DNA from 2 places in the Streptomyces sp. YJ-C3 genome. Region 2 is predicted to be linked to the other one. Evidence: predicted binding sites of a transcription regulator. Region 2 holds the regulator's gene; the other holds the start of a gene.
What was found. The regulator HspR, encoded in region 2, represses chaperone genes until heat shock. The targets are predictions, from matches to a motif close to TTGAGNNNNNNNNNCTCAA.
Positions count from the first base shown of each region.

Region 1: the regulator HspR is predicted to act here: its motif matches at 6,059-6,077, upstream of lon (endopeptidase La).

Region 1 covers NZ_CM132685.1:1,462,480-1,476,903, reverse strand. The annotation lists gene ACVHNB_RS06570 (nitrate- and nitrite sensing domain-containing protein) at 1-537, opposite strand, end outside; gene ACVHNB_RS06565 (protein phosphatase 2C domain-containing protein) at 1,013-1,801, shown strand; gene ACVHNB_RS06560 (MarR family winged helix-turn-helix transcriptional regulator) at 1,885-2,385, opposite strand; gene ACVHNB_RS06555 (lysozyme) at 2,655-3,476, shown strand; gene lon (endopeptidase La) at 3,616-6,036, opposite strand; gene ACVHNB_RS06545 (GNAT family N-acetyltransferase) at 6,214-6,864, shown strand; gene ACVHNB_RS06540 (IS481 family transposase) at 6,966-7,922, shown strand; partial or broken gene ACVHNB_RS06535 (DUF3626 domain-containing protein) at 8,016-9,017, shown strand; gene ACVHNB_RS06530 (rhomboid-like protein) at 9,046-9,849, opposite strand; gene ACVHNB_RS06525 (spermidine synthase family protein) at 10,070-10,774, shown strand; gene ACVHNB_RS06520 (response regulator transcription factor) at 10,869-11,606, shown strand; gene ACVHNB_RS06515 (HAMP domain-containing sensor histidine kinase) at 11,681-12,739, shown strand; gene ACVHNB_RS06510 (multifunctional oxoglutarate decarboxylase/oxoglutarate dehydrogenase thiamine pyrophosphate-binding subunit/dihydrolipoyllysine-residue succinyltransferase subunit) at 12,980-14,424, shown strand, end outside.
Region 2 covers NZ_CM132685.1:198,140-212,563, forward strand. The annotation lists gene ACVHNB_RS00880 (glycosyltransferase family 2 protein) at 1-304, opposite strand, end outside; gene dnaK (molecular chaperone DnaK) at 634-2,499, shown strand; gene grpE (nucleotide exchange factor GrpE) at 2,499-3,185, shown strand; gene dnaJ (molecular chaperone DnaJ) at 3,234-4,430, shown strand; gene ACVHNB_RS00900 (heat shock protein transcriptional repressor HspR) at 4,436-4,888, shown strand; gene ACVHNB_RS00905 (PA14 domain-containing protein) at 4,994-6,940, opposite strand; gene ACVHNB_RS00910 (NAD(P)H-dependent oxidoreductase) at 7,074-7,853, opposite strand; gene ACVHNB_RS00915 (helix-turn-helix transcriptional regulator) at 8,006-8,854, shown strand; gene ACVHNB_RS00920 (GNAT family N-acetyltransferase) at 8,888-9,406, shown strand; gene ACVHNB_RS00925 (DUF397 domain-containing protein) at 9,373-9,600, opposite strand; gene ACVHNB_RS00930 (helix-turn-helix domain-containing protein) at 9,597-10,445, opposite strand; gene ACVHNB_RS00935 (ATP-binding protein) at 10,613-11,158, shown strand; gene ACVHNB_RS00940 (helix-turn-helix domain-containing protein) at 11,320-12,120, shown strand; gene ACVHNB_RS00945 (nuclear transport factor 2 family protein) at 12,419-12,799, shown strand; gene ACVHNB_RS00950 (substrate-binding domain-containing protein) at 12,982-14,103, shown strand; gene ACVHNB_RS00955 (LuxR C-terminal-related transcriptional regulator) at 14,376-14,424, opposite strand, start outside.

The sequences.
Region 1 (14,424 bases), 1.3 Mb from region 2:
GGCGAGCGCGTGCGCGCCGGAGCCCGCGCGGGGCGGCATCGCGTCGGCCAGTTCCTCGGCGAGCCGGTGCAGTTCGGTGATGGTCTTGGAGTACGCGGTGTGCGCGTCCAGGGCGGAGCCCTTGCCGGTGAGGGCGGCGCGGCGGACGGCGGCGACGTCGTCGACGGTGCGCCGCAGCGAGCCGCCGGCGTCGACGCGCAGCTCGTCCACCTGCCGGTCGACACGGGCGCTGCGGGCCTCGCTCAGCCCTTGGCCTTTGGGGCGTCCGGCGGCGATGAAGGCGGTGACCTCGTCCCGCTCGTCGGCGAGGGCGTGCGAGAGCGCGAGCGCGCGCTGTGTCCGCTGGGCGTCGTCGACGAGTCCTTGTGACTCCCCGACCTGGCCGGACGCGGCCATGATGGCGGGGGCACCGGCGCCCGCGATGGCGGCGGCCACGACGGCGACGGCGACGATCAGCCGGTTCCGTACGCGGGCGCGCTTGCCCTGGGCGACGGGAGCGGCAGGGACGGGAGCAGCGGCGACGGGGGTGTCGGGCACGCCGGAGGCCGGAGCCGGCCCCGGACCGCCCGCACCGGGCGTGGTCGATTCCGAGCCACCCGCACCGTCCGGCCCATCCAGCCCACTGGCCTTGTTACCGCCGGAGGTGTTCCGCACCTGGTGCTCGCATTCCTGACTCGTCGTACGCATGGGCCCAGGTGACGGTCCGTCAACACACGCGCCCTGCTGGGATGGCTCCTGACCATTCCAGTGCCGTTGAGCAGGGGGCGCACATCACCTTGCCCGCCACCCGAAGGAGTGAACATCGACGGGGAGTTGAGGGGCAAGTTCCCCCGGCACGGTCACGAGTCCTCCACGGTGCGCCGGTTGGACGTCCTTCACAGGCTTTGGCAAGATGCCCCGCCGCGCCCCGTCGGAGTCGATCATTCCGCCCCAAAACCGGCGTCGACCTGCTGGTGCAGGCCAACTCGCGGCGATCGGCCGGCCCCGTGAAGACCTCGTGCAGACTGGCCGAATGCGCATCGAACTGACCACCGAACCCGGTGACCCCGCCCGCCCGAACGAGGACTACGCATCGGTGGCGGTTCCGGCCTCCGGACAGGGCGGATCGCTGGTGGTCCTCGACGGCGTCACACCGCCGGCCGGCGACGACGGCTGCCTGCACTCCGTCCCCTGGTTCACCGCCCGACTGGGCGGCGCCCTGGCCGAACTGTCCAGTTCGCGGCGGGATATGACGTTGCGTGACGTCCTCGCGGCGGCGATCGCCCGGACCGCCGGGGTTCACCGCGAGACCTGTGACCTTTCTCACCCGCGCACTCCGCAGGCGACCGTCGTCCTCGCCCGCTGGGACGCGGACCGGGTCGAGCATCTGGTGCTGTCCGACTCGGCGCTGCTGGTCGAGTCCCCGGACGGCACGGTGACCGCACTGCTCGACGACCGCCTCGACCGGGTCCCGCGCACCTCCCTGGTCTCGGACGAGGTGGCGGACGCGACCGTACGCAACAAGGAGGGCGGCTTCTTCACGGCGGCGGCGGACCCGTCGGTGGCGGACCGGGCGGTGACCGGCGCACTCCCCCGCGCCGAGGTCCGGGCGCTGGCCGCGCTGACCGACGGGGTGACGCGCTGGGTGGAGAAGTTCCACGAGGGCGACTGGGCCGAGCTGTTCGCGCTGGTGCGCAAGGAGGGAGCGGAGGCGACGGTGGCCCGGGTCCGCGCGCTGGAGGACGCGGACGCGCAAGCGCGGACGTATCTGCGCCGCGGCAAGACCCACGACGACGCGAGCGTCGTGTACGCGGAGCTGTAGCCGCAGAGCCCCCTCCGGCATGGATCAATCCCCTCCGGCGATCGAGGAGCGGGGCCCGGGGGGGCAGGCCGGGCGGACCAGGCCTACTCGGCCCCGGCGTTCAACTGATGCAGCAGCCGGGCCAGTTCGGCGACCTCCCGCCGATCCCACCCCGCGAGCTGCCGCACGTACCGCATGCGCCGGGCGTCCCGCACCTGGCTGAAGTCGGACCGGCCGCGCTCCGTGAGGGAGACGAGCCAGGCGCGGCCGTCGGCCGGGTCGGGTTCGCGGGCGACGAAGCCGAGGTCCTCCAGGGCGCGCAGCTGCCGGCTCATCGTCGCCTTGCCGACGCCGATGTACGCGGCGAGTTCGGTGGCCCGCTGCGCGCCGCACTCCTCCAGGCGCACGAGCAGCCCGTACGCGGCCGGCTCCAGGTCCGGGTGGACCTCGCGGGCCATCTCGCCGGAGGAGGCCCGGGCGCGGCGCAGCAGTACGGTCAACTCTCGCTCCAGGGAGAGGAATTCGTGGTCCACACCAGTCGGCGCGGCATCGGAATTCGTGTCGCGTTCGGCGTTCCGCCGCTCGCCGTTCCCGTCTTCGTGCACGTCAGCGCCCATGGCCAGAGTTTCCCCGGGTTTCCCGATTCTGAAAGTTTTCGCCAATCGCCGCCATTACCGCAGCTCCGTCAGTATTTCGCAGGAGTAGACCAACGGCAGCATCCAGGCCCCCTTCCCTCACACAGGTCTACATGCGTAGCGTCATGCATGGCATGTCCACACCAGTAGCGTCACGGCGACATGTCGACAGGTCACCACAGCACAGGTCCCCCGATCAGCGACCCGCTGGTCCCCCACGAGGCCCTCGGAGGCATGCAATGCCCGTGCACAGACCCGGAACCCCCAGACGCAGAAGCATCGCGGCCGGCGCCCTGCTCGCCGCCCTCTCCCTCCTGTTCACCCTGCCGAGTGCCGCGCAGGCCGCCGACGTCCCCGCCCGGGGTGAAGCCCACATGGGCATGGGAGTGGCCGAGCACGACGGCGACACCGGTGAGGGCCCGGTCGGCCGGGTGACCCAGACCGAGGGGGTCGACGTCAGCGGCCACCAGGGCAACGTGGCCTGGTCGACACTCTGGAGCAGCGGCGTGAAGTGGGCCTACACCAAGGCCACCGAAGGCACGTACTACACGAACCCGTACTTCGCCCAGCAGTACAACGGTTCGTACAACGTGGGCATGATCCGCGGCGCGTACCACTTCGCGACGCCGGACACCACGAGCGGGGCCACCCAGGCCAACTACTTCGTCGACCACGGCGGCGGCTGGTCCAAGGACGGCAAGACGCTGCCGGGTGTGCTCGACATCGAGTGGAACCCGTACGGCGCCGCGTGCTACGGCAAGACGGCCGCCGCGATGGTGACGTGGATCCGGGACTTCGTGAACCAGTACAAGGCGCGCACCGGCCGCGACGCCGTGATCTACACGGCCACCAGCTGGTGGACCCAGTGCACCGGCAACTCCGGCGCGTTCGGCTCCACCAACCCGCTGTGGATCGCCCGTTACGCCTCCACCGTGGGCACCCTGCCGGCCGGCTGGGGCGTCCAGACGATGTGGCAGTACACCTCGACCGGCCCGACGGTCGGCGACCACGACAAGTTCAACGGCGCCCTGGACCGGGTCCAGGCGCTCGCCAACGGCTGACCGTTCGAGCCCGTCCGGCGATCGGGGACCGGGGTCCGGGGCAGAGCCCGCACGGGCCCGGACCGGTCGGCGCCCTCGGAGCACGCGGAAGGCCCGGCCCCCGGGAAGGGGCCGGGCCTTCGTCATCCGCCCGCGTCCGTCACGCCGCGACCGGAACCTCCACGTCCGCGGAGGCGGGAGCCAGGGCCAGCTCCAGGACCTGGCGCACATCCGTCACCGGGTGCACGTCCAGCTTCTCCAGGACCTCCGCCGGGACGTCGTCCAGATCGGGCTCGTTGCGCTTCGGGATGATCACCGTGGTGATGCCGGCCCGGTGCGCGGCGAGCAGCTTCTGCTTGACGCCGCCGATGGGGAGCACCCGCCCGGTCAGCGACACCTCGCCGGTCATCGCCACGTCCGTGCGGACCAGGCGCCCGCTCAGCAGCGAGGCGAGAGCGGTCGTCATGGTGACGCCCGCGCTCGGCCCGTCCTTGGGGACCGCGCCCGCCGGGAAGTGGATGTGCACGCCGCGCTCCTTCAAGTCCGCGACGGGCAGCTCCAGTTCGGCGCCGTGCGAGCGCAGGAAGGAGAGCGCGATCTGCGCCGACTCCTTCATGACGTCGCCGAGCTGACCGGTCAGGGTCAGACCGGCCGCGCCCGTCTCCGGGTCGGCCAGCGACGCCTCGACGAAGAGCACGTCACCACCCGCTCCGGTGACCGCGAGACCGGTCGCGACACCCGGCACCGCGGTGCGCCGCTCGGCCGGGTCCTGCGCCGACTCGGGCACGTGGTGCGGCCGTCCGACGAGCGCGCGCAGGTCGTCCGCGCCGACGGTGAACGGCAGCTCCCGCTCGCCGAGTTCGTGCTGGGCGGCCACCTTGCGCAGCACCCGCGTGACGGACCGCTCCAGGTTGCGCACGCCGGCCTCGCGCGTGTACTCGCCGGCCAGCTTGCGCAGCGCGTCCTCGCCGATGACGACCTCGTCCTTGTCGAGACCCGCGCGCTCCAGCTGGCGCGGCACCAGGTGGTCGCGGGCGATGACGACCTTCTCGTCCTCGGTGTAGCCGTCGAGGCGGACCAGCTCCATGCGGTCGAGCAGGGCCTCCGGGATGGCTTCGAGCACGTTCGCCGTCGCGAGGAACACGACGTCGGACAGGTCGAGTTCGACCTCCAGGTAGTGGTCCCGGAAGGTGTGGTTCTGCGCCGGGTCGAGGACTTCGAGCAGGGCCGCGGCCGGGTCGCCGCGGAAGTCGGAGCCGACCTTGTCGATCTCGTCGAGGAGCACGACCGGGTTCATCGACCCGGCCTCCTTGACGGCGCGGACGATGCGGCCGGGCAGCGCGCCGACGTACGTACGCCGGTGGCCGCGGATCTCCGCCTCGTCGCGTACGCCGCCGAGGGCGACGCGGACGAACTTGCGGCCCATGGCGTGCGCGACGGACTCGCCGAGCGACGTCTTGCCGACGCCGGGCGGGCCGACGAGCGCGAGCACGGCACCGCCGCGCCGCCCGCCGACGACGCCGAGCCCGCGGTCCGCGCGCCGCTTGCGCACGGCCAGGTACTCGGTGATCCGCTCCTTCACGTCCTGCAGCCCGGAGTGCTCGGCGTCGAGGACGCTCTGGGCGCCCGGGATGTCGTACTGGTCCTCGGTCCGCTCGTTCCACGGCAGTTCGAGGACGGTGTCGAGCCAGGTGCGGATCCACGAGCCCTCGGGGGACTGGTCGCTGGAGCGCTCCAGCTTCTCGACCTCCTTGAGCGCGGCCTCGCGGACCTTCTCGGGCAGGTCGGCGGCCTCGACGCGGGCGCGGTAGTCGTCGGACTCCTCGCCCTCGGCCTCGCCGTTCAGGTCGCGCAGCTCCTTGCGGACCGCTTCGAGCTGGCGGCGCAGCAGGAACTCGCGCTGCTGCTTGTCGACGCCCTCCTGGACGTCCTTGGCGATGGTCTCGGCGACGTCCTGCTCGGCGAGGTGCTCGCGCAGCTGCGCGGTGGCCAGCTTCAGGCGGGCGACCGGGTCGGTGGTCTCCAGGAGCTCGATCTTCTGGGCGGTGCTCAGGAAGGGCGAGTAGCCGGAGTTGTCGGCGAGCGCGGACACGTCGTCGATCTGCTGGACGCGGTCCACGACCTGCCAGGCGCCGCGCTTCTTCAGCCAGTTCGTGGCGAGCGCCTTGTACTCCTTGACCAGCTCGGTCACGGAGCCGGGCAGCGGCTCGGGCACCTCTTCCTCGACGGTCAGGCCCTCCACCCACAGGGCGGCGCCCGGCCCGGTGGTGCCCGCGCCGATGCGGACGCGGCCGCGGGCGCGGATCAGGGCGCCGGGGTCGCCGTCGGCGAGGCGTCCCACCTGCTCGACGGTGCCGAGCACCCCCGTGTTCGCGTACGTGCCGTCGATGCGTGGAACAAGCAGCACCTTCGGCTTGGTTCCCCCACCGGATCCGCTGGACCGGGCGGCGGCCTGGGCGGCCTCCACCGCGGCGCGTACGTCCGTGTCGTTCAGGTCCAGGGGCACCACCATTCCGGGCAGCACGACCTCGTCGTCGAGCGGCAGCACGGGCAAGGTGAGCGGTGTGGACGTCGAAGCCATGATCTCCCCTTCGGCAGTCAAGTTGAGCTATGTCGACTCAATGCACGAGCGCCCGTGGATGTTCCCCAGCACGCGTTCGCTCTCAGCGATCGCCTCTGTCACAGCGGAAATCGACCCTCGTAAGGTTCTCTCCAGGCAACGGACCATTACAGGCCGCACGGGCCGAGGAGTGTGCACATGGCGGGCGACGATCTCGTACGGGACTGGGTCGACGGCTGGGTCGTCTCGCGCGGGGCCACTCCCCCGCTCGCCGAGCCCTGGGGGTACACGATCCATGTGGGGCTCGAGGAGCACGTCGGCCGGCACGTCCTGGGCGCGACGAACGACGGCGTGCGCGAGGACGACGTCCGCAAGGCGGCCGAGTCGACGCACGCCCGCGCCTTCCACCTCAAGGTCTTCGCCGACCCCGAGCGCGTGCTGCCGTGGCTCGGACCCGAGTGGCGCCCCTACGGCTCGGGCGACTTCCTGATGGCGCGGGAGCTGACGGCCACCGCCGCGCCGGACGTCCCCGCGGGCTACCGGCTGCGCACCTGGACCCGCTCCGGCGTCACCCGCGTCCTGCTCACCGACACCGACGGGGCGTTCGCCGCGCGCGGCCAGGTCGCCCCGACCGGCGCGAGCGCGGTCGTCGACCAGATCGAGACGTCCGAGCACCACCGCCGCAAGGGCCTCGGCACGATGATCATGGGCACGCTGCACGCCGCGGCCCACGCCCTGGGCGCGACCCGCGCGGTGCTCGCCTGCACCCCCGACGGACGGCTCCTGTACGAGTCGGTGGGCTGGCGGATCGTGGCACCGCTGACGAACGCGAAGCACGCGGGCGCCTAGGTGTATTGATCACGAGCGTTGTTAACACCGACTGGGCTTGATCATGGCGAAGACCTCCGGTGTGGTGGAGCTGTCTAGGACTGCACCGCACGGAGGTCTTCGTGTCCCACCGTAATGCCCGGCTGACCGTTCTCGGCAGGCGGCTTCTCATCGAGCGTGTCCGCGCAGGCCGTCCGGTCGCGCACGTCGCGGCCGAGATGGGCATCTCGCGCGTCACGGCCCACAAGTGGGTTCGCCGCTGGCGGACCGAGGGCGAGCAAGGACTGCATGACCGTTCCAGCCGTCCCCTCACCACACCGCACCGCACTGCGGCGACGACCGAGGAACTGGTGTGTCGGCTGCGCCAGGACCGCAAGCTCGGACCCGCCCGCATCGGCCCGATCCTGGGCCTGCCCGCCTCGACCACACACCGGATTCTGGCCCGCCACGGGCTGAACCGCCTGGCCTTCCTGGACCGGCCCACCGGGCAGGTCATCCGCCGCTACGAACGAGACCGGCCCGGCGAACTGATCCACGTCGATGTCAAGAAGCTCGGCCGGATCCCCGACGGCGGCGGCCACAAGGTCCTGGGCCGTCAGGCCGGCCGCGTCACCCGCAACAACATGGGCTTCGACTACATCCACTCCGCCGTCGACGACCACACCCGCCTCGCCTACAGCGAGATCCACCCCGACGAGAAAGCCGCCACCTGCGCAGCCTTCCTCCGGCGGGCGGCAGCCTTCTTCACCGCACACGGCATCGACCACGTCGAACGGGTCCTGACCGACAACGCCTGGCCCTACCGCAAAAGCTTCGCCTGGCGCGAGGCTCTGGCCGACCTGGGGGCGGCCGGCAAACTCACCCGCGCCTACCGGCCGCAGACCAACGGCAAGGTCGAACGCTTCAACCGGACCCTGCTCGACGAATGGGCCTATCTGCGGCCCTACACCTCAAACGACGAACGAACAGCAGCCCTGGCAGACTTCCTGCACACCTACAACCACCACCGCTGCCACACCGCACTCGGCGGCCACCCACCCATCAGCCGCGTCAACAACGCTGCGAGTCAATACACCTAGGGCCTGATCAGGCGGTCGGGCGGCCCGCGAGGGGCCCGGGAGCACCGGCGAATTCCTTTGCCGGGCGCGGCGGGCCCGCCCGATACTGCGGCGATGACCGCGCCCACGATCTTGCTGACCGCCGCGCAGGACGCCGCCCTGCGCCATCTGCGCGCGGCGGGGCGCGCGGGCCGTGACCCCGCCCTGGCCCGGCTGCGGGAGCGGGGCGTCGGCCCGGACGCGGCCGCCGCCCTGATCGCGAATCTGCGCGCCCACGCGCGCGTGACCCTCAATTTCCATCCGGACCGGCTGCTCGCGGACCGGCGCAGCACCGTCGCCGACCGGCTCGCCGCCGACGGCCGGTACCGCGGCCAGTACGAGACGGGCCTGTCGAACGGCAGCCGCACCGCGCACCCGGGCGGCCTGCGCGACGGCTGGGAGGAGCGGCTGTTCGGCGGGGCGTACACGGGTGCCGGCGCCGTGGAGCGGCCCAAGTACGGCGCCCTGAACGTGATGCGGCACGCCGACGGGGCCGCTCCCCGGTTCGGCTCGTGCCATGTGCGGCTGCGGGCCGGGGTGGGCGAGCGGTCGACGTTCTGCTTCGGGGACAGCCACGTCGGGCCGTCCGCCCTGGGCACCTTCGACGCATGGCACCCGGTGCTGGCCGCGCTGGTGGCCGACGCGGCGGACAGCGGGCAGTCGCTGGGGATCTCGGGCACTGATCCGGCGGCGGTGATCCACGCTCTGCCGCACCCGCCCGCGCCGCCCCGGGTCGGCCGGTCCCTCGACTTCTACGTGGAGGCGCAGGTGCACGGCGACGTGGACCTGCGCAGGGACGCCGAGGCGCTCGTCCTCGACCCCTCGTTCCGGGGCACCCGCACCGGCGAACTGCTCACCGGCATCGGCCTTCCCGTGGAGTGGCACACGGGGTTCGAGCTGCGCCCCGACGTCCCGGACCCGGACCTCGCGGACTTCCGCGGCCCCGCGCTGCCGTCGGTCGCGGCGCGCGTGCGCGAACGATTCGTGGCGGACGGCGACAACGGGGCCGTCGACGCGGCCGCCGTCGGACGGGCCGCCGCGGACGCGGTCAGATCACCCGGGAACTGGGCGGCGTACGGGACACCGGACGAGGTCCTGCAGTACCTCAAGCAGCTGTGGCACTGCGTCGTGCGCTTCGGGACGAGCGCACGCCCGGCGCGGACGCCCGGCGCGTCCGGGTCCGCCACCGGCGCACCAGCGGCCACGTGGCGACGCCGATCGCCAGGGCCAGCAGATGCCCCCAGTTCGTCATCGGGTCGGTGAACGCGATCAGGTCCTCGACCAGCATCGCCCCGAACCCGCCGAGGACCAGCCGGCGCGGCCACGGCGCGAGCAGCCCGGCCAGTGCCCCGATGCTCGCGGCGACGCCGAAGCTGATGCCGTAGTCGAGGCGGTGCAGCGAGCTGTCGGGGAGATGGCCCGCCATCACCGACAGGCCCACCGGGATCTCGGTGGCGAGGGTCGCCAGGACATGGCCGAGCAGGAAGACACCGGCGGTGCGCAGCCCACCGATGCGCCGCTCCAGCGCGGTCAGCACGACCACGAAGGCGATCACGAACGGTGAGGTGATGCCGCCCGCGATCCACAGCGCGCTGGCCACCAGGACGAGCAGCGGGGACTGGGCCAGATGGGTGACATCGGTGCTGGAGGCCCGCAGCGCCGCCGCGACGGTGTCCGGGTTCGCGAACTCCATGAACAGCGAGGTGCCGAGGAGCACGGCGGTGTAGGCGAAGGTGAACGGGGTCCCGGTCGGCGTCGGCAGCAGCCGGCCGGCCGGGAACCGTATGGAGCGCCTGCGCGGCGCCGCCTCCGGCGCCGGGGGCCGCGGCTGCGCCGGGATGCCGTTCAGCGGACCGTGCACGTCGGGAGGGGGTGTCGCCTCGACACCGGCCGTCACGCCTGGTTCCACGTGGGGCACCCCTTTCGTACAGATCCACCCCACACTTCGCCGCACCCGGCACCGCTGTCTATGACGGACGCCACGTGAGACGCGATCCACAGCAACCTCACAGGCCCCGGCCGCGTCCGCAAGCCGTCCGCACCGGCCGGGCCGCGGCGGCCGGCCGCGGCAGCCGGCGCCCGGCCGAAAAGGCCTGCCGGCCGCCCCCACGCTGCGCGAGGATGGCCGGATGAGCAGCACGTACCTCGCCGAAGGCCCCGACCCGCTCGACATCCCGGTCGTCCTGGACCGCCGCGACGGCCCCTACGGCGAAGTCGTCCTGCGCCGCCACGGCGACCTGCTCCAGATCATCGCCAACGGCACGTTCCTGATGGACACGTCCGACGGCCGCTCGGAGCGGCTGCTGATCGACGCGGCGCTGGCCGCACTGCCCGCCGACCGGGCCGAGCCCGCCGTCCTGATCGGCGGCCTCGGCGTGGGTTTCTCCCTGGCCCACGCGGCGGCGAACCCGCGCTGGGGCCGCATCAGCGTCGTCGAACGCGAACCGGCGATCATCGGCTGGCACCTCGACGGCCCCCTGGCCCCGCTGTCCGCCGACGCCGTCGCGGACCCCCGCACGGAGATCGTCGAGGCCGACCTCGTGGAGCACGTCCGCACGACGGCGACGACCTACGACGCCCTCTGCCTCGACATCGACAACGGCCCGGACTGGACGGTCACCGAGGACAACAACAGCCTCTACTCACCCGCGGGGCTGGCCGCCTGCCGGGCCCGTCTGAACCCGGGCGGCGTGCTGGCCGTCTGGTCCGCACAGCCCTCCGCAAATTTTGAAGGAACCTTGCGGAATGCCGGATTCCAGGCGGTCCGCACCGAAGAGATCCCCGTTGTCCGAGGCGTACCCGACGTGGTGCACCTCGCAGTACGGGCCGCGTAGCCGACCGGCGGTAACTCCCCGTACGCTGACGTCCGAAACCCAGATCATTCAAGCGTCAAGCGCGTCACGAAGGCGCGCATTCAGGGGCGGGGCGATGGAGCAGACACACACCTCCCAGAACGGCAGCACGGCGACCCCGGGTGCCCAGCGACGGATTCTCGTCGTCGAGGACGACCCCACGATCGTGGACGCCATCGCCGCCCGGCTACGGGCCGAGGGATTCCTCGTGCAAACCGCGCAGGACGGGCCGGCCGCGGTCGACACGGCCGAGGCATGGCAGCCGGACCTGCTGATTCTCGACATCATGCTGCCCGGCTTCGACGGGCTCGAGGTCTGCCGCCGCGTGCAGGCGCAGCGACCGGTGCCGGTCATGATGCTGACGGCACGCGACGACGAGACGGACATGCTCGTCGGGCTCGGCGTCGGCGCCGACGACTACATGACGAAGCCGTTCTCCATGCGGGAGCTGGCCGCGAGAGTCCACGTGCTGCTGCGCCGCGTCGAGCGCGCGGCCCTCGCCGCGTCGACCCCGCGCAGCGGCATCCTCCGCCTCGGCGAGCTGGAGATCGACCACGCGCAGCGTCGCGTACGGGTCAGGAGCGAGGACGTGCACCTGACGCCGACCGAGTTCGACCTCCTGGTGTGCCTGGCGAACACCCCCCGTGCCGTCCTCTCCCGCGAGCAGCTGCTCGCCGAGGTCTGGGACTGGGCCGACGCCTCGGGCACCCGCACCGTCGACAGCCACATCAAGGCGCTGCGCCGGAAGATCGGCGCGGAGCGCATCCGCACCGTGCACGGTGTCGGCTACGCGCTGGAGACGCCGACCCCATGAGCGCCGGGGACCGGGCACCGTACAGCCGCCCCCACCGGCCGCATCCCCTCACCGCGCACTGGGCGTCGGGCGGTCTGCGGCCGTTCTCGATCAAGGCGAAGCTCGGCACGCTCGTCGTCGTCTCCGTCTTCATCACCACGGGCCTGCTCATGGTGGCGATGTACACGGCGACGGAGCTGCGCTTCATCACCGTGTTCTCGATCATCGCGACCCTGCTGATCACTCAGTTCGTGGCGCACAGCCTCACCGCGCCGCTCGACGAGATGAACACGGTGGCCCGCTCCATCTCGAACGGCGACTACACGCGCCGCGTCCGGGGTGCGGACCGCCGTGACGAGCTCGGCGACCTGGCGGTCACGATCAACCGCATGGCCGACGAGCTGGCGGCCCAGGACGAGCAGCGCAAGGAGCTCGTCGCGAACGTCTCGCACGAGCTGCGCACCCCGATCGCGGGCCTGCGCGCGGTCCTGGAGAACGTCGTGGACGGCGTGATGTCCGCGGACCCCGAGACGATGCGCACGGCGCTCAAGCAGACGGAGCGCCTGGGCCGCCTGGTCGAGACGCTCCTGGACCTCTCCCGCCTGGACAACGGCGTGGTCCCGCTCAAGGCCCGCCGCTTCGAGGTCTGGCCGTACCTGTCGGGCGTGCTCAAGGAAGCGAACATGGCGGTGTCCCAGCGCGCGGGCATCGCCTCCGGCTCCGGCACCCATACCCGTACGGACGTCCATCTCCACCTCGACGTCTCGCCGCCCGAGCTGACCGCGCACGCCGATCCGGAGCGCATCCACCAGGTCGTGGCGAATCTCATCGACAACGCGGTGAAGCACTCCCCGCCGCACGGCCGCGTCACCGTGCAGGCACGGCGCGGCCCCTACCCCGAGTCCCTGGAGCTGGAGGTGCTGGACGAGGGTCCGGGCATCCCGCAGTCGGAGTGGCACCGGGTCTTCGAGCGCTTCAACCGGGGGAACGCCGGAAACACGGCCAAGGGCAAGGGGGACGGCGGCACGGGCCTCGGCCTCGCCATCGCCCGCTGGGCCGTGGACCTCCACGGCGGCCGGATAGGTGTGGCCGAATCGACTCGGGGCTGCCGCATCAAGGTCACTCTTCCGGGAGAGCCCCGAACGCAAAGTTGACGTAGGGTTTCGGTCAGGCACGGGTCAAGCCGCGCGCAGGCGTACACGAGCACGCCGGGCGCGCGCCCGAACGTACCGGAACCCCGCTTGTTTCCCGCCATTTCTCGGCCCGAAACCCTGCTTCCAGTGTGACTTACGCGACGGATCACCGGCCCGGTCTGCACGTGCCGCTGATGGAGGCGTAGCCTTTATTCCCGCTGTCCATCACCTTGTGAGAAGCGGAAGAGGGCGGTTACCGCCGTGTCGCCACAGTCCCCCAGTAACTCGAGCATCTCCACCGAGACCGACCAAGCCGCGCAGGGCAAAAGCCCTGCCGCCGCCTTCGGTCCCAACGAGTGGCTCGTCGACGAGATCTATCAGCAGTACCTCCAGGACCCGAATTCGGTAGACCGAGCCTGGTGGGACTTCTTCGCCGACTACAAGCCCGGTGCCGCGGCCGCGGGGGCTGCGCCGACCGCGCCGCCGGCCCAGAAGCCCGCGGCCCCCGCCGCGGCTCCGGCCCCGGCCCAGCCCGCGCCCGCAGCGCAGGCCCCGGCTCAGGCTCCGGCCCCCGCGAAGCCCGCTGCCGCAGCTCCCGCACAGGCTGCCGCCGCTCCGGCTCCCGCGCCCGCCGCGAAGCCCGCTCCCGCAACCCCCGCACCGAAGAAGGCTGAACCAGTGACGACCGAGGCCCCTGCCGGCCCCGAGTTCGTGACGCTGCGCGGTCCCGCCGCCGCCGTCGCGAAGAACATGAACGCGTCCATCGAGGTCCCCACGGCCACGTCCGTGCGCGCCGTCCCGGTGAAGCTGCTGTTCGACAACCGCATCGTCATCAACAACCACCTGAAGCGCGCCCGCGGCGGGAAGATCTCCTTCACGCACCTCATCGGGTACGCGATGGTGCAGGCCATCAAGGCCATGCCGTCGATGAACTACTCCTTCCAGGAGAAGGACGGCAAGCCGACCCTGGTCAAGCCGGACCACGTGAACTTCGGTCTGGCCATCGACCTGGTGAAGCCGAACGGCGACCGCCAGCTCGTCGTCGCCGGCATCAAGAAGGCCGAGACGCTGAACTTCTTCGAGTTCTGGCAGGCCTACGAGGACATCGTCCGCCGCGCCCGCGACGGCAAGCTGACGATGGACGACTTCTCCGGCGTGACGGTCTCGCTGACCAACCCCGGCGGCCTCGGCACCGTCCACTCGGTCCCGCGTCTGATGCCCGGCCAGTCGGTCATCATGGGCGTCGGCTCCATGGACTACCCGGCCGAGTTCCAGGGCACGTCCCAGGACACGCTGAACAAGCTCGGCATCTCGAAGGTCATGACGCTCACGTCGACCTACGACCACCGGGTCATCCAGGGCGCCGCCTCCGGCGAGTTCCTGCGCATCGTCGCGAACCTCCTCCTCGGTGAGAACGAGTTCTACGACGAGATCTTCAAGGCCCTGCGCATCCCCTACGAGCCGGTCCGCTGGCTCAAGGACATCGACGCCTCGCACGACGACGACGTCACCAAGGCCGCCCGCGTCTTCGAGCTGATCCACTCCTACCGGGTCCGCGGCCACGTCATGGCCGACACCGACCCGCTGGAGTACCAGCAGCGCAAGCACCCCGACCTGGACATCACCGAGCACGGGCTCACGCTGTGGGACCTGGAGCGCGAGTTCGCCGTCGGCGGCTTCGCCGGCAAGTCGATGATGAAGCTGCG
Region 2 (14,424 bases):
GGGCGAGGGCGTCCGGGGCGAGCCGGACGTCGTCGTGGAGCCACAGCTGGTGCGTCGGCTCGGGGCTGCCGGCCGCGCGGCTGTTGCGGCTGGCCAGGCGCATGCCCTGGCCCCAGAGGACATCGGGGCCGGCCACCGCGACCTGGGCGCCGGGGTGCGCGCGGCGCACCGCCCGGACGGTGCCGTCCGTCGAACCGGCGTCGACGAGGTGGACCCGTACCCGGGTGCCGGGCGGCAGGCCGCACTGGGCCGCGAGCGCGTCGAGGGCGGCGAGCGTGGCGGCGCGGCGGTCGTGGCTGGTCATCAGGACGGCTACCCGGGGCGGCTCCACCTGGGCTCCTCACATCGCGCGTACCGGACATCGGGCGCACAAGTCTTCAGCCCCGGGGTCGGGAATCCGGCGAGCGACATAGGGTCCTGCCCGCCTCCCGGGGCCTCGGATGCCGTCTTTTGTGCCGCGTCCGGAGCGCTGGCGAATCTGCGAAAGGCCAGGTCAGGCGGGTTTCCCCGGGAAGGCTGCCCATAAGCGCAGGATAAAAGTTGAGCGTGCGGGACTCAGGTCTGTTGACGGCGAGGGGGCCGGTGTTGCAGTCTTGAGTCAGTTCCACTCAAGTATTAGCTGGAGGAATTGAAATGGCACGTGCGGTCGGCATCGACCTGGGCACGACTAACTCCGTCGTCAGCGTTCTGGAGGGCGGTGAGCCCACCGTCATCACCAACGCAGAGGGCGCCAGGACCACGCCGTCCGTCGTCGCCTTCGCCAAGAACGGCGAGGTGCTCGTCGGCGAGGTCGCCAAGCGCCAGGCGGTCACGAACGTGGACCGGACCATCCGTTCCGTCAAGCGCCACATGGGCACTGACTGGAAGGTCAACCTGGATGGCAAGGACTTCAACCCGCAGCAGATGAGCGCCTTCATCCTGCAGAAGCTGAAGCGCGACGCGGAGTCCTACCTGGGCGAGAAGGTGACCGACGCGGTCATCACCGTCCCGGCGTACTTCAACGACTCGGAGCGTCAGGCGACGAAGGAGGCCGGCGAGATCGCGGGCCTGAACGTCCTGCGTATCGTCAACGAGCCGACGGCCGCCGCCCTGGCGTACGGCCTCGACAAGGACGACCAGACGATCCTCGTCTTCGACCTCGGTGGCGGCACCTTCGACGTCTCGCTGCTGGAGATCGGCGACGGCGTCGTCGAGGTGAAGGCCACCAACGGTGACAACCACCTCGGTGGTGACGACTGGGACCAGCGCGTCGTCGACTACCTGGTCAAGCAGTTCAACAACGGTCACGGCGTGGACCTCGCCAAGGACAAGATGGCGCTCCAGCGTCTGCGCGAGGCGGCCGAGAAGGCCAAGATCGAGCTCTCGTCCTCGACCGAGACCACGATCAACCTGCCCTACATCACGGCGTCCGCCGAGGGCCCGCTGCACCTGGACGAGAAGCTCACGCGCGCCCAGTTCCAGCAGCTCACGTCCGACCTGCTGGAGCGCTGCAAGACGCCGTTCCACAACGTCATCAAGGACGCGGGCATCCAGCTCTCCGAGATCGACCACGTCGTTCTCGTCGGTGGCTCGACCCGTATGCCGGCCGTCGCCGACCTGGTCAAGGAACTGACCGGCGGCAACGAGGCCAACAAGGGCGTGAACCCGGACGAGGTCGTCGCCATCGGCGCCGCCCTGCAGGCCGGTGTCCTCAAGGGCGAGGTCAAGGACGTCCTGCTCCTCGACGTCACCCCGCTGTCGCTTGGTATCGAGACCAAGGGCGGCATCATGACGAAGCTCATCGAGCGCAACACGACCATCCCGACCAAGCGGTCGGAGATCTTCACGACGGCCGAGGACAACCAGCCGTCGGTGCAGATCCAGGTCTACCAGGGCGAGCGCGAGATCGCGGCGTACAACAAGAAGCTCGGGATGTTCGAGCTGACCGGTCTGCCGCCGGCCCCGCGCGGTGTCCCGCAGATCGAGGTCGCCTTCGACATCGACGCCAACGGCATCATGCACGTGACCGCGAAGGACCTCGGCACGGGCAAGGAGCAGAAGATGACCGTCACCGGTGGCTCCTCGCTGCCGAAGGACGAGGTCAACCGGATGCGCGAAGAGGCCGAGAAGTACGCGGAGGAGGACCACGCCCGCCGCGAGGCCGCCGAGTCGCGCAACCAGGGCGAGCAGCTCGTCTACCAGACGGAGAAGTTCCTCGCCGACAACGCGGACAAGGTCCCGGGCGATGTGAAGACCGAGGTCGAGGAGGCCGTCGGCGAGCTGAAGGAGAAGCTCAAGGGCGACGACTCGGCCGAGATCCGCACCGCCACCGAGAAGGTCGCCGCCGTCTCGCAGAAGCTGGGCCAGGCCATGTACGCCGACGCCCAGGCCGCGGGTGCGGCCGGCGCCGAGGGTGCCGGTCCGGACGCCGACGCGCCGAACATGTCCAAGGACGACGACGTCGTCGACGCCGAGATCGTGGACGACGAGAAGCCCGACGCGAAGGGCGGCGCCGCCTGATGACAGAGGAGACCCCGGGTCTCGGCGACGCCGAGCAGCCCGACGTCCCCTCCGGCGCCACCCCTGATGACGCGGCGCCGAAGGCCGCCGAGCCCTCCACGCAGGAGGGCCCGGCGGCCCCGGCCGGGGACGCAACGAAGGCATCCGCGCAGGATGTGGGCCTGACCGCCCAGCTGGACCAGGTGCGCACCGCGCTCGGCGAGCGCACCGCGGACCTCCAGCGGCTGCAGGCCGAGTACCAGAACTACCGTCGTCGGGTGGAGCGGGACCGCGTCACGGTCAAGGAGATCGCGGTCGCGAACCTCCTGTCCGAGCTGCTCCCGGTCCTCGACGACATCGGCCGCGCCCGTGAGCACGGCGAGCTCGTCGGCGGCTTCAAGTCCGTGGGCGACTCGCTCGAGACGGTCGTGGCGAAGCTGGGCCTGCAGCAGTTCGGCAAGGAGGGCGAGCCCTTCGACCCGACGGTCCACGAGGCCCTGATGCACTCGTACGCGCCGGACGTCACCGAGACGACCTGCGTGGCGATCCTGCAGCCGGGCTACCGGATCGGCGAGCGCACCATCCGCCCCGCGCGGGTGGCCGTGGCCGAGCCGCAGCCGGGCGCCCAGGCGAAGGCCGACGGCGCCGGCGAGTCCGCCGAGTCCTCGGCGGACGAGAAGGAGAGCGGTGGCCCGGACGAGGGCTGACGTCATCCGCGTGACAACCGATGTGAGTGAGGAGGGACGTCGAGGCCGATGAGTACCAAGGACTTCATCGAGAAGGACTACTACAAGGTCCTCGGCGTCCCCAAGGACGCCACCGACGCCGAGATCAAGAAGGCGTACCGCAAGCTCGCCCGTGAGAACCACCCCGACGCCAACAAGGGCAACCCCAAGGCGGAGGAGCGCTTCAAGGAGATCTCCGAGGCGAACGACGTCCTCGGTGACCCCAAGAAGCGCAAGGAGTACGACGAGGCGCGGGCCCTGTTCGGCAACGGCGGGTTCCGTCCGGGACCCGGCGGCGCCGGCGGCGGCTCGTTCAACTTCGACCTGGGCGATCTCTTCGGAGGCGGCGCCCAGGGCCAGGGCCAGAGCGGCTCCGGCGGGTTCGGCGGCGGCATCGGCGACGTCTTCGGCGGCCTGTTCAACCGGGGCGGCGCGGGTGCGGGCACCCGTACCCAGCCGCGCCGCGGCCAGGACATCGAGTCCGAGGTGACGCTCAGCTTCACCGAGGCGGTGGACGGGGCCACGGTCCCGCTGCGGATGTCCTCCCAGGCCCCCTGCAAGGCGTGCTCCGGCACCGGCGACAAGAACGGCACGCCGCGCGTGTGCCCGACCTGCGTCGGCACCGGGCAGGTCTCGCGGGGCGGCGGAGGCGGCTTCTCCCTCACCGACCCCTGTGTGGACTGCAAGGGCCGCGGCCTCATCGCCGAGACCCCCTGTGAGGTCTGCAAGGGCTCGGGCCGCGCCAAGTCGTCGCGCACGATGCAGGTCAGGATCCCCGCCGGGGTCTCCGACAGCCAGCGCATCCGGCTGCGCGGCAAGGGCGCACCCGGTGAGCGGGGCGGCCCCGCGGGCGACCTGTACGTCGTCGTCCACGTCGACGCCCACCCGGTCTTCGGCCGCAAGGGCGACAACCTCACGGTGACCGTGCCCGTCACGTTCACCGAGGCGACGCTCGGCGGCGAGGTCAAGGTGCCCACGCTCGGCGGCCCCGCCGTCACCCTGAAGCTGCCCCCGGGCACGCCGAACGGGCGGACGATGCGGGCCCGCGGCAAGGGCGCGGTCCGCAAGGACGGCACGCGGGGAGACCTGCTGGTGACGGTCGAGGTGGCCGTCCCCAAGGAGCAGGACCTGACCGACGAGGCCCGTTCGGCCCTCGAGTCGTTCCGCAAGGCGACTGAGGACACCGATGTGCGGGCAGAACTGTTCCAGGCCGCGAAGGGAGCTTGAGCGAGATGGACGGCCGGCGTCGCACCAACCCGTACGAACTCACCGAAGAGACTCCGGTGTACGTCATTTCGGTGGCGGCCCAGCTCTCCGGCCTCCATCCGCAGACCCTGCGCCAGTACGACCGCCTCGGCCTGGTCTCGCCCGACCGCACGGCCGGGCGCGGCCGCCGCTACTCGGCCCGCGACATCGAACTGCTGCGCACCGTCCAGCAGTTGTCGCAGGACGAGGGCATCAACCTGGCCGGCATCAAGCGCATCATCGAGCTGGAGAACCAGGTCGCGGCGCTCCAGTCCCGCGTGGCCGAACTCTCGGCCGCCGTGGAGGGAGCCGCCGCCGCCATGCAGCAACGTGAGGCGGCGGTGCATGCCTCGTACCGCCGCGACCTGGTGCCGTACCAGGAGGCCCACCAGACCAGCGCGCTGGTGGTGTGGCGGCCCAAGCGGTCGCCGGAGGCGTAGCGCGCCGCCCAGAACAGGCGAGAACAGGCGAGAACAGGCGAGAACAGGTGAGAGGGGCCCGGAGGTGAGAACCTCCGGGCCCCTCTCGCGTGCGTGAGGTGCCGGTCAGCCGACCTTGAACGTGACGCTCGCGGGCCATCCGTAGCGGCCGTAGGCGTCACTGACCTCGACCTGCACGGTGTAGGTGCCGGTGGATGACGGACGCCACGTCAGTTTTCCCTCGGTGGTGGTCCGCACGAATCCGTCGGGGCCGCCCACCAGCCACCGGTATCCACCGGCCACGTGCCCGGGCTGCACCGCGGGTGTCGCCGTGATCGTGACGTCCTGCCCGTAGCCGTGGCCCGCGCAGTCGTTGGCGGTGCACTCCGTGAAGGGGGCGGAGAGGGAGAGCGTCGGGATCGCTGGTGCGTCCGGCGTGGCCGGGGTGCGGCGGTTCACGGTGGCCGTGGGTGACGGGACCGATTCGAGGCCGTCGCGGTCGACCGTGGTCACGTAGTACCAGGATGTGCCCGTCGGGGCTGCCGTGTCGTCGAAGACCTGGGCGGTGGCCTTCGCGGACAGCCGGGTCCAGGCGCCGTTCGGTTCCGTGCGCCGGTACACGCGGTAGCCGTCGTAGTTGTCGGCGTAAGGCCAGGACAGGCGGGTGAGTCCGTCCCACGGGGTCGCGGTCGGGGTCTCGGGCGCGGCCGACGCGGAAGCCTTCGGGCGGGTGGCCGACGCGGACGCCGAGACCTGCGAGATGTTCCCGGCCCCGTCCACCGCGTACACCCGGTACTCCGTGGCGACACCGACGAGTGCGGAGGCGTCCAGGTACGAGGTGCCGGACACGATGCGCGGACCCGACGGGTCGGGCCCCTCCGGCGTCGACACCCACACCTCGTAGTGCGCAGTGTCGGCCGAACTGGCCTCCCAGCGGACGTTGTTGCCCGCCGTCGATGCCTCCGCGGTGACGCCCTGGACCTGGCCGGGCGCGGTCTCGTCGGGAACGCCGGTGTCGGCGGTGGCGGACGGCCCGGAGACATTGCCCGCGGCGTCGCGCGCCACGACCCGGTAGTACCAGCGGCGGGTGGTGCCGAACGAGGGCGTGTCGCGGTAGGACGCGTCGGTCAGCCACGCGGACACGGCGGTGTACGTGCCGTCCGCGGTGGCCGAGCGCAGCACCTGGTAGGACGCGGCGCCGTCGACGGCCTGCCACGTCACCGCGACGCTGCTCTCTGCCCGGGTGACTTTCAGGCCGCCGGGAGCGCCAGGTGCGACCTTGTCGACGGTGGTCACGGCCAGCTCGGCGGTGGCGTCGGAGCGGTTGGCGGCCTTGTCGACGGCGCGGACGCGGTAGAAGTACCGGCCGCCGTCGGCGGGCGGGGTGTCGGTGTACGTGGTGGCGGTGATGTCGCCGCTGATGTTGTCCCAGGTGGTGGAGGAAGCGGCGCGCCGGTACACGCGGTACCCGGCGAGATCCATCTCCACGTTCTTCGCCCAGCTCACCGTCGTCTTGCGGGTGCTGGTGCTGTACGAGGCCTTCGCGTCGGCGGGGACGAGCGGCACGGTCTTGTCGTACGTGGCCGAAGTGCGGGGCGTGTAGGTGTACTTGACCTTGGCGGTGCCGGTCCAGTTGACGTAGTCGACGCGCAGGGTGTGCTTGCCCTTGGGCACGGTCAGGTTCACGGTCCTCGTGCGGGACGAGCCGGTGTTGGACCACAGGTCGATCTTGCGGGTGCTGTCCAAGTAGACGCGGATGCCGTCGTAGCCGGAGGCGGTGAAGGCGAAGGGGCCGCCGGAGCCGAAGTCGCGGGTGACGGACCAGCGCACGCCGAAGTTGTTCGTGGGCAGCCCGGAGGCGGGCGCGCCCGTGCCCCAGTTCTGGTCGATCGTGGAGTCGCAGTCGGTCTTCTTCGGCGTACCGGAGAACGAGGTGTTCGCGTAGAAGCTGCGCTGGAAGACGTTCGTCGAGCAGGAGGTCGCCGCGTGGGCTGCCGGCGCGACGGCCGTGGCGGTCAGGGCGGTGCCTGCGGCGAGGGTCGCGGTGGTGGCCGCGGACAGGAGTCGGCGCATGGGTGGGGCGGGCCTCTCGGTGCCGTGATCAGCGAACGGTGCGCGTCGACCGGATCGTGATCGGTGATCGCTCCCGTGTGGGAGCGAGAAGGAGACACCCGAGAGGCCGCAATGGTTGCCCGGTCGACGGAGATCAGCCGCGCACGTGCAGTCCGAAGCCCGTGCGGCCCGTGGGCTCCAGGCCCTCCTTCAGGTGCAGCAAGGGGATCTCGTAGTCGCCGAAGTTCTGTCGCCGGAAGGGGATCGGTTCGGTCGACTCCAGGGTGAGCAGGCGCTGCTCCCAGGCCTTGGCGGCGTCCGGGTACTCCTCGGCGGTCATCCGGTCGGTGCCGTACAGCACGAACGGCGGCAGCACCTCGATGCCCGGGTAGTAGAGGATGCCGTGCTGGATCGGGAACAGCAGGTCGTCGATGGGGCCGTTGATGCCGCGCGCGGAGTAGTGCGACTCGGGGCCGCCGGTGGTCACCGACAGCAGGGCCCGCTTGCCGGCGAGGGTGCCTTCGCCGAAGCGCTCGCCGTACTTGGTGTCGCTGTGCTCGCCGACGCCGTACGCGAAGTGGAAGGTGAACACCCGGTCCACCCAGCCCTTGAGGATCGCGGGCATCGAGTACCACCACAGCGGGAACTGGAAGATGACCGTGTCCGCCCACAGCAGCTTCTCCTGCTCGGCGCGGACGTCCGGGGTGAGCGTCCCGGCGTCGAAGGCCCGGCCCGAGTCCCGGGCGACCTTCAGCGGTGTCGAGGCGTCGGGGCCGAAGTCCTCGGCGTCCACGGCCGCCTTCCAGTTCATGGCGTACAGGTCGCTCACCCGCACCTCGTGACCGGCGGCCTCCAGCGTGGACACCGCCAGGTCCTTCAGCGAGCTGTTGAGCGACGTGGGCTCCGGGTGGGCGTGGACGATCAGCGTCTTCACTGGGGGCTCCCTCGGATCGGGCTTCGGATCGGATGCCCTGATCCTGCGCGCCGCGGCGCCCGGCGTTCAGGGGCGCCGTTTCCGTCGGACGGGACTTCCTGGTACCGGCAGGGCCACCCTCACGGGCGCCCGCCGCGGCCATACTTGGCCGCATGGACGACCTTGCGAGCTTCCTGCGGACCCGGCGTTCCCGGGTCGACCCGGCGTCCGTCGGCATCCCCACCGACAGCCGCCGCCGCGTCGAGGGACTGCGCCGCGAAGAGGTCGCGCACCTGTCCGGGGTGAGCGTCGACTACTACGTACGCCTGGAGCAGGGCCGCGCGACCCAGCCCTCCGAGCAGGTCCTCGACGCGCTCGCCCGCGTCCTCGGCCTCGACGAGACCGAACGCGGGCACCTGCACCGGCTCGCCCGGCAGCCCCGCCGCCGGGCGAAGGCGCCGGGCGGGCGGGTCCGCCCGGAGCTGCTGCGCGTCCTCGACCTGGTCACCGACGCACCCGCGCTGATCATGGACCACCGCCTGGACGTGCTCGCCGGCAACCGTCTCGTCCAGCTCCTCTACGGGCGTCCGCTGCCGGGTCTGAACACGGCCCGGCACATCTTCCTGGAGGAGGCCGAGCGCGGCCTCTACGCGGACTGGGAGAGCTGCACCCTCGACGTGGTCGGGCACCTGCGCCTGGCCGCCGGCAAGTACCCCGACGATCCCCGCCTCGCCTCGCTCATCGGCGAGCTGGCGATGGGCAGCGAGCGCTTCCGCCGGCTGTGGGCCCGCGCGGACGTGCGCGCCCGCACCCATGGCCGCAAGGCGTACCGGCACCCGCTGGTCGGACTCCTCGAACTGCACCAGGAGAACTTCGCGCTGCCCGACGCGTCCGGCATGGAACTGCTGGTGCTGTCCGCGGCCCCCGGCAGCCCCGCCGAGGACGGGCTGCGCCTGCTGGCGAGCCTGGGCGCGGACAGCGGTGACGCGGCCGCCCCCGCGAAGGCCCAGGCCCGCGAGTAACCCGATGACGCCCTCGTGGCGCAGGATGGGTACATGACCGAGATCCACACCCCCCGCCTGCTCCTGCGCCGCTGGTCGCCCGACGACGACCTGGCGCCCCTCGCCGAGATCCAGGCCGACCCCGCCGTGATGCAGCACATCGGCGACGGCGCCCCGCGCTCCCTCGACGAGACCGCCGAGGACATCGAGCGCTGGGAGGAGGAGTGGGACGACGAGGGCTTCGGCGTCTTCGCCGTCGAGCTGCTCGGCTCCGGCGAGCTGGCGGGCGCGGTCGGCCTGTACGTGCCGGACGCTCCGGCGCCGGTCGCCGGGCACATCGGTATCCAGTGGCGGCTCGGGCGCCAGTTCTGGGGCCAGGGGTACGCGTCCGAGGCCGCGCACGCCTCCCTGGAGTTCGCCCTCCAGGACCGGGGCATCGACCGCGTCGTCGCCGCCATCGCCGACGGCGACACGTCCTCGCCGAAGGTCCTGGGCAAGCTGGGCCTGACACCGACCGGCGAGGCGGATGGCCTCCGGCTCTACGCGATCGACCTGACCGAGTTCCAGGGCTGACCCGCGAGGAACCCGACCCAGGTCGCGCCGCTCACGGTGAGGTGGGGGCGGTGGGGGTTCTTCGAGTCGCGGATGTGGGTGGTGCCGGGGGTGTGGGCGATCTCGACGCAGTCGGCCTCGCTGCTGTTGCTGCTGTAGCTGCTCTTGAACCAGGCCAGTTCGGACGAGTCCCCGGCGGAGGTCTTGCGGTTCATGTTTCTCCCAGCACTTGCTCGATGAAGGCCAGTGACTCCCCCGGCGCGAGAGCCTGGGCCCGGATCATGCCATACCGCAGTTCCAGGACGCGGAGCTGTTTGGGCTCCGTGACCGGCCGCCCGTTGAACGCGCCCTCGGAGCGCCCCACGGCCGCGCCGTCCTTGAACTTCAGCACCTGCAACTCACCTTGCATTCCGGCATGTTCCTCGCGGGCTGTCGGCATCACCTGGATGGAGACCGCGCGCAACTGAGCGATTTCCATGAGGTGTTCGAGCTGCCGGCGCATCACCATTCTCCCTCCGAGCGGCCGCCGGAGCGTCACCTCTTCCTGGACGAAGCTGAGTGCCGGAGCCGGGCTCCGCTCGAAGACGGACTTCCTGGCCTCCCGGGCGGCGACGGCCCGTTCGATCTCATCGGGCTCGTAGGCGGGCAGTCGCATCTCGAAGAGGGCTCGCGCGTACTCAGGTGTCTGAAGCAGCCCATGGAGGTTGTGATCTCCGTAGGCCAGCAGCTCTACGGCCTGCGCCTCCATCCGCGCGATGTCCCGCACCTTCTTCGGATACCTGACCTCCCGCAGATCCTCCTTCAGCCCGGCCAGAATCCCGCGGGCCCCCAGCACCTCATCCGCCTGATCCAGGTACTCCGGCCGAGGAATCCGCTTCCCCGCCTCCACCTTGTAGACGATGCCCTCGCCGTACCCCATCGCCTCCGCGAACTCCGGTACGCGCAGCCCCGCCGCCTCCCGCCAGCTGCGCAACTGCCTTCCTGCCGTGGCCACGACGGCCGCACCCTGTTCGTCGTCGGGGTCGACCTCCCAGCCGTCACCCTCCGTCGCCTCGGTCATCCGCGCGCACCTCCAGCCCGTCCCGCTCCCCGGCCACGTACCGTCAACGTCCGTACCCCCATGGCACTCTGGACAGCCTGTACAGCTCTGGACAAACGCTGGACAGTCGCCGTACGTGACGGGCATGTCGCTGGTGAGCGTACGAGGGCCCGGCCACGCTGAGTGACGTGAACCCAGAAATCGTCGAACTCCCGCGCACCGGCCGCCACTTCAATGTGCAGCTGTCACCCACGCCCCGCGGAGCCCGCCTCGCCCGCCTCCTCGCTGTCGAGCAGCTCCGTACCTGGGGCCTGCCCCTCGACCCCGACGCGGCAGCGCACGTCGTCGCCGAACTCGCCGCGAACGCGGTCACGCACGGCCGGCTGCCCGGCCGCGACTTCCGGCTCAGCCTCTACGTCACCGGGGGAGCCCTGCGGATCGAGGTGGCCGACGCGCGGGGCGACCGCGTGCCCGAGGCCCGACTTCCGCCGCCCACGGCCGAGTCAGGGCGCGGGCTCGTGCTCGTAGCGGCACTCACCGACCGCTGGGGCGTCACGGACGGGCCCGCTCCCCGTAAGACCGTGTGGGCCGAACTCGACCTCGTGCGGCGACCGCGACCGGCGCCCGGGAACCCGTACGCCGGTGACGTGGACGACAACCTCAAAGGAACGGTCGAGGGGGAAAGAAACCAGGCCAAGCCCCACCCCACCTCCCGCCGCCACACGGACGGGTGAAGGGTGCCAACTCAGCTTGCGCACGGGCCCTTTGCGCCCTCTACGCTCACGACCGGCAGCAACAGCGCCACGTCCACCACAACCACAGACATGCGACGGCCCCCGCCGGGACGGCAATCCCGATGCGAGGGCCTGACCACCGAGGAAGCAGACCCTTCCTGATGGATACCCAGCACCCTAGCGCGGCCTCACACGCCCCGGGCGGCATCGTCCACGACAATGCCCGCCATCACACCCGTTTCACGGTCATCGGCAACCACCTCGCCCAGCACCGTGACCTCTCGGGCCTCGCGATCGGCCTCGCCGTCCACATCCAGTCGCTCCCGGCCGGGGCCCGCGCCGACGTCCGCACGCTCGCCGCGCGTTTCCCGGAGGGCACCACCCGGATCGCGGCCGCCCTGCGCGAACTGGAGACCCACGGCTACCTGCGGCGCGAGCGGCACCGCACCCCCGACGGGCGGGTCCGTACCCGTACGGTCTCCTGCAATCGGCCGGGCGCGACACCCGAGGCCCCGGCGAGGCACCGACCGCCCCCGCCGAAGAAGAAGCCCCGGCCCCTCACGGTCCCCCACCCGGAACACACCCCGGGCCCCGCTCTCCTCAAGGCGGCCACCGAAGTCCTCGCCGGCCTGCACCGCGCCGACGCCCGCCTCACCCTCTCCACCCGCGACGCCGAACGCCTCGCACCCGGCGTGGCCGCCTGGCTGGAACGGGACCTGACCCCGTCGGCCGTCCGCCACGCCCTGGTCCGTGACCTGCCGCAGGACCGCCCCGTCCACCGCCCGGCGGCGTTCATCGCGCACCGCCTGACAGCCCAACTCCCGCCCAGAACACCCGCGTTCGGCGCAGCCGCCGCACCCCCACCCGTCCGGCATCCCCTCCACAACTGCGACGTCTGCGACCACGCCTACCGGGGCCCGGAACCGGGTTGCTGCCCGGGCTGCCGTCCCGCGCCACGATGACCGCTCTCACCGCTGGCCGCCGGGCGGAGCGGTCACGCGATCTCTCCTCTCCGGTGCTGCTCCGCGGAGCCGGGTGGGGGGAAAGGGGAGCCCCGGAGCGCGGGTGATCAGTGTGGTGCCGGGGTCTGCGGAGGTAAAGATGTGCGCCCCGGGCCCGTCCGGGAGGCCCTTACCTGTGACGTAATCGACCGGCCCCGGCCCGCCCGGCACTCTGAGGTCACCGGAACCCGGGCGGCGCACTCCGCTCGGGCTCCGGCTCCCACGACCTGCCGAGACACCCTTCAGGAGGGCTGGAGCCATGACCGGAACCGACATCCACGAGAACGCCGTCGCCCGCTACTTCGAGGCATGGAACGCGCGCACCCCCGAGGAGCGGACCAAGGCCGTCGCCGCCGCCTGGACCGAGGACGGCACGTACACCGACCCGCTCGCCGACGTCGCCGGGCACGACGGGATCGCGGCCGTCATCGGCGCCGCGCACGAGCAGTTCCCCGGCTTCTCCTTCCGGCCGCTCGGCGCGGTCGACGGGCATCACGGGATCGCCCGGTTCGGCTGGGAGCTGGTGTCGGAGGCGGACGGGACGGCGCCCGTCGCCGGGTCCGACGTGATCGAGCTGGCCGACGACGGGCGGATCCGGGCCGTGCACGGCTTCCTCGACCGGGTGCCCGCCGGAGCCTGACACCAAGGGTGTTACCGCCGGGTACAGATGTCCGGTATTCGCCGTATCTGGCTTCATGTGGGGAAGTAACGGATGCGGTTTCGTTGCGGTGTTGCTTCACCTCTTGACGCTGCTTGGGAGGCCGAGTTGGCTTCGAGCCACCTCGGCCGCACCGTCGCGGCCACGTCAGGGAGGTATCCGTAATGAACACGCGAATGCGATGCGCGGCGTGGGCCGGCGCCGCATCCGTCATGGTGGTCTCGCTCACGGCCTGTGGTGGTCTGCTGCCCGGCGGGGACAGCGACAGCAGCGCGCCGGTGCGCAAGGGCAACGATGTCAAGATCGGTCTGCTCCTGCCGGAGAAGGAGACCGCACGCTACGAGAAGTTCGACTACCCCATCATCAAGAGACAGGTGGAGAAACTCACCAGCGGTCAGGGGCAGGTGGTCTACGCCAACGCCGGGGAGGACGCCGACCTGCAGAACCGGCAGGTGGCGGAGATGATCGCCAAGAAGGTGGACACGCTGATCGTCGACGCCGTCGACGCGAAGGTGATCGCCTCCTCGGTGCAGAAGGCCAAGGACGCGGGCATCCACGTCATCGCCTACGACCGGCTCGCCCAGGGCCCGGTGGACGCGTACGTGGGCTTCGACAACGGGCTCGTCGGCCAGACCCAGGGCAAGGAGCTCGTCCAGGCCCTCGGCGACAAGGCCACCAAGAGCAGCAAGATCGTCATGATCAACGGCTCGCCGACCGACCCGAACGCGGCCGACTTCAAGGAGAGCGCCCGCGCGGAGCTGACGGAGGCGGTGACCGTCGCCAAGTCGTACGACACGGTCGCCTGGAAGCCCCAGAACGCCGAGGCCAACATGGCGCGGGCCATCGCGGACATCGGCGCCGCCAACATCGCGGGCGTGTACTCGGCGAACGACGGCATGGCCGGCGGGGTGGTCGAGGCGCTGAAGAAGGCCGGGCTCACGAAGATGCCGCCGATCACCGGCCAGGACGCCGAACTCGCCGCCGTGCAGCGCATTCTGACCGGCGAGCAGTACATGAGCGTCTACAAGCCCTACCCGGAGGAGGCCGCGACGGCCGCCGAGATGGCGGTGCGGGTCGCGCAGGGCCGCAACATCGAGTTCGAGGCCCTCGCGATGGACACCGTCGACAGCCCGACGAACAAGCAGATCCGCACGGCGAGCATCAGCGTCGTCGCGCTCAAGCGCGACAACATCAAGCAGACCGTGCTGAAGGACAAGATCTTCAAGCTGTCGCAGATCTGCACGCCGAAGTACGAGGCGGCGTGCGCGGATGCCGGTCTGAAGTAGGAGCAGAACAAGGAGCAGCGGAGCGGGGCGGTGCCGCGCCGCCGGTGTGCCGCTCGATGACGTCCCGTGCGCGGGACGGAGGTCGAGGCCGGCCGAGCGGCGCCGCTCCGGTGCGCGTAGGAGGCCCTGCGTGTGCAGTCGCACATTGTTGAGGCGCGGTGTGAAGCGGTCGTCCGGGTGGGCACCGGGACGCGGGGAGCCGGGTCGGCGGGTGTGACGACTGGCTGAGAACATGCCTCTTCGCGCGCGGCGGCCAGGGGTGCGGGCCGCGGTCAGTGATCTCCCACGTGGAGCCCGGACTGGCCTATGAGAAAGCCGAGT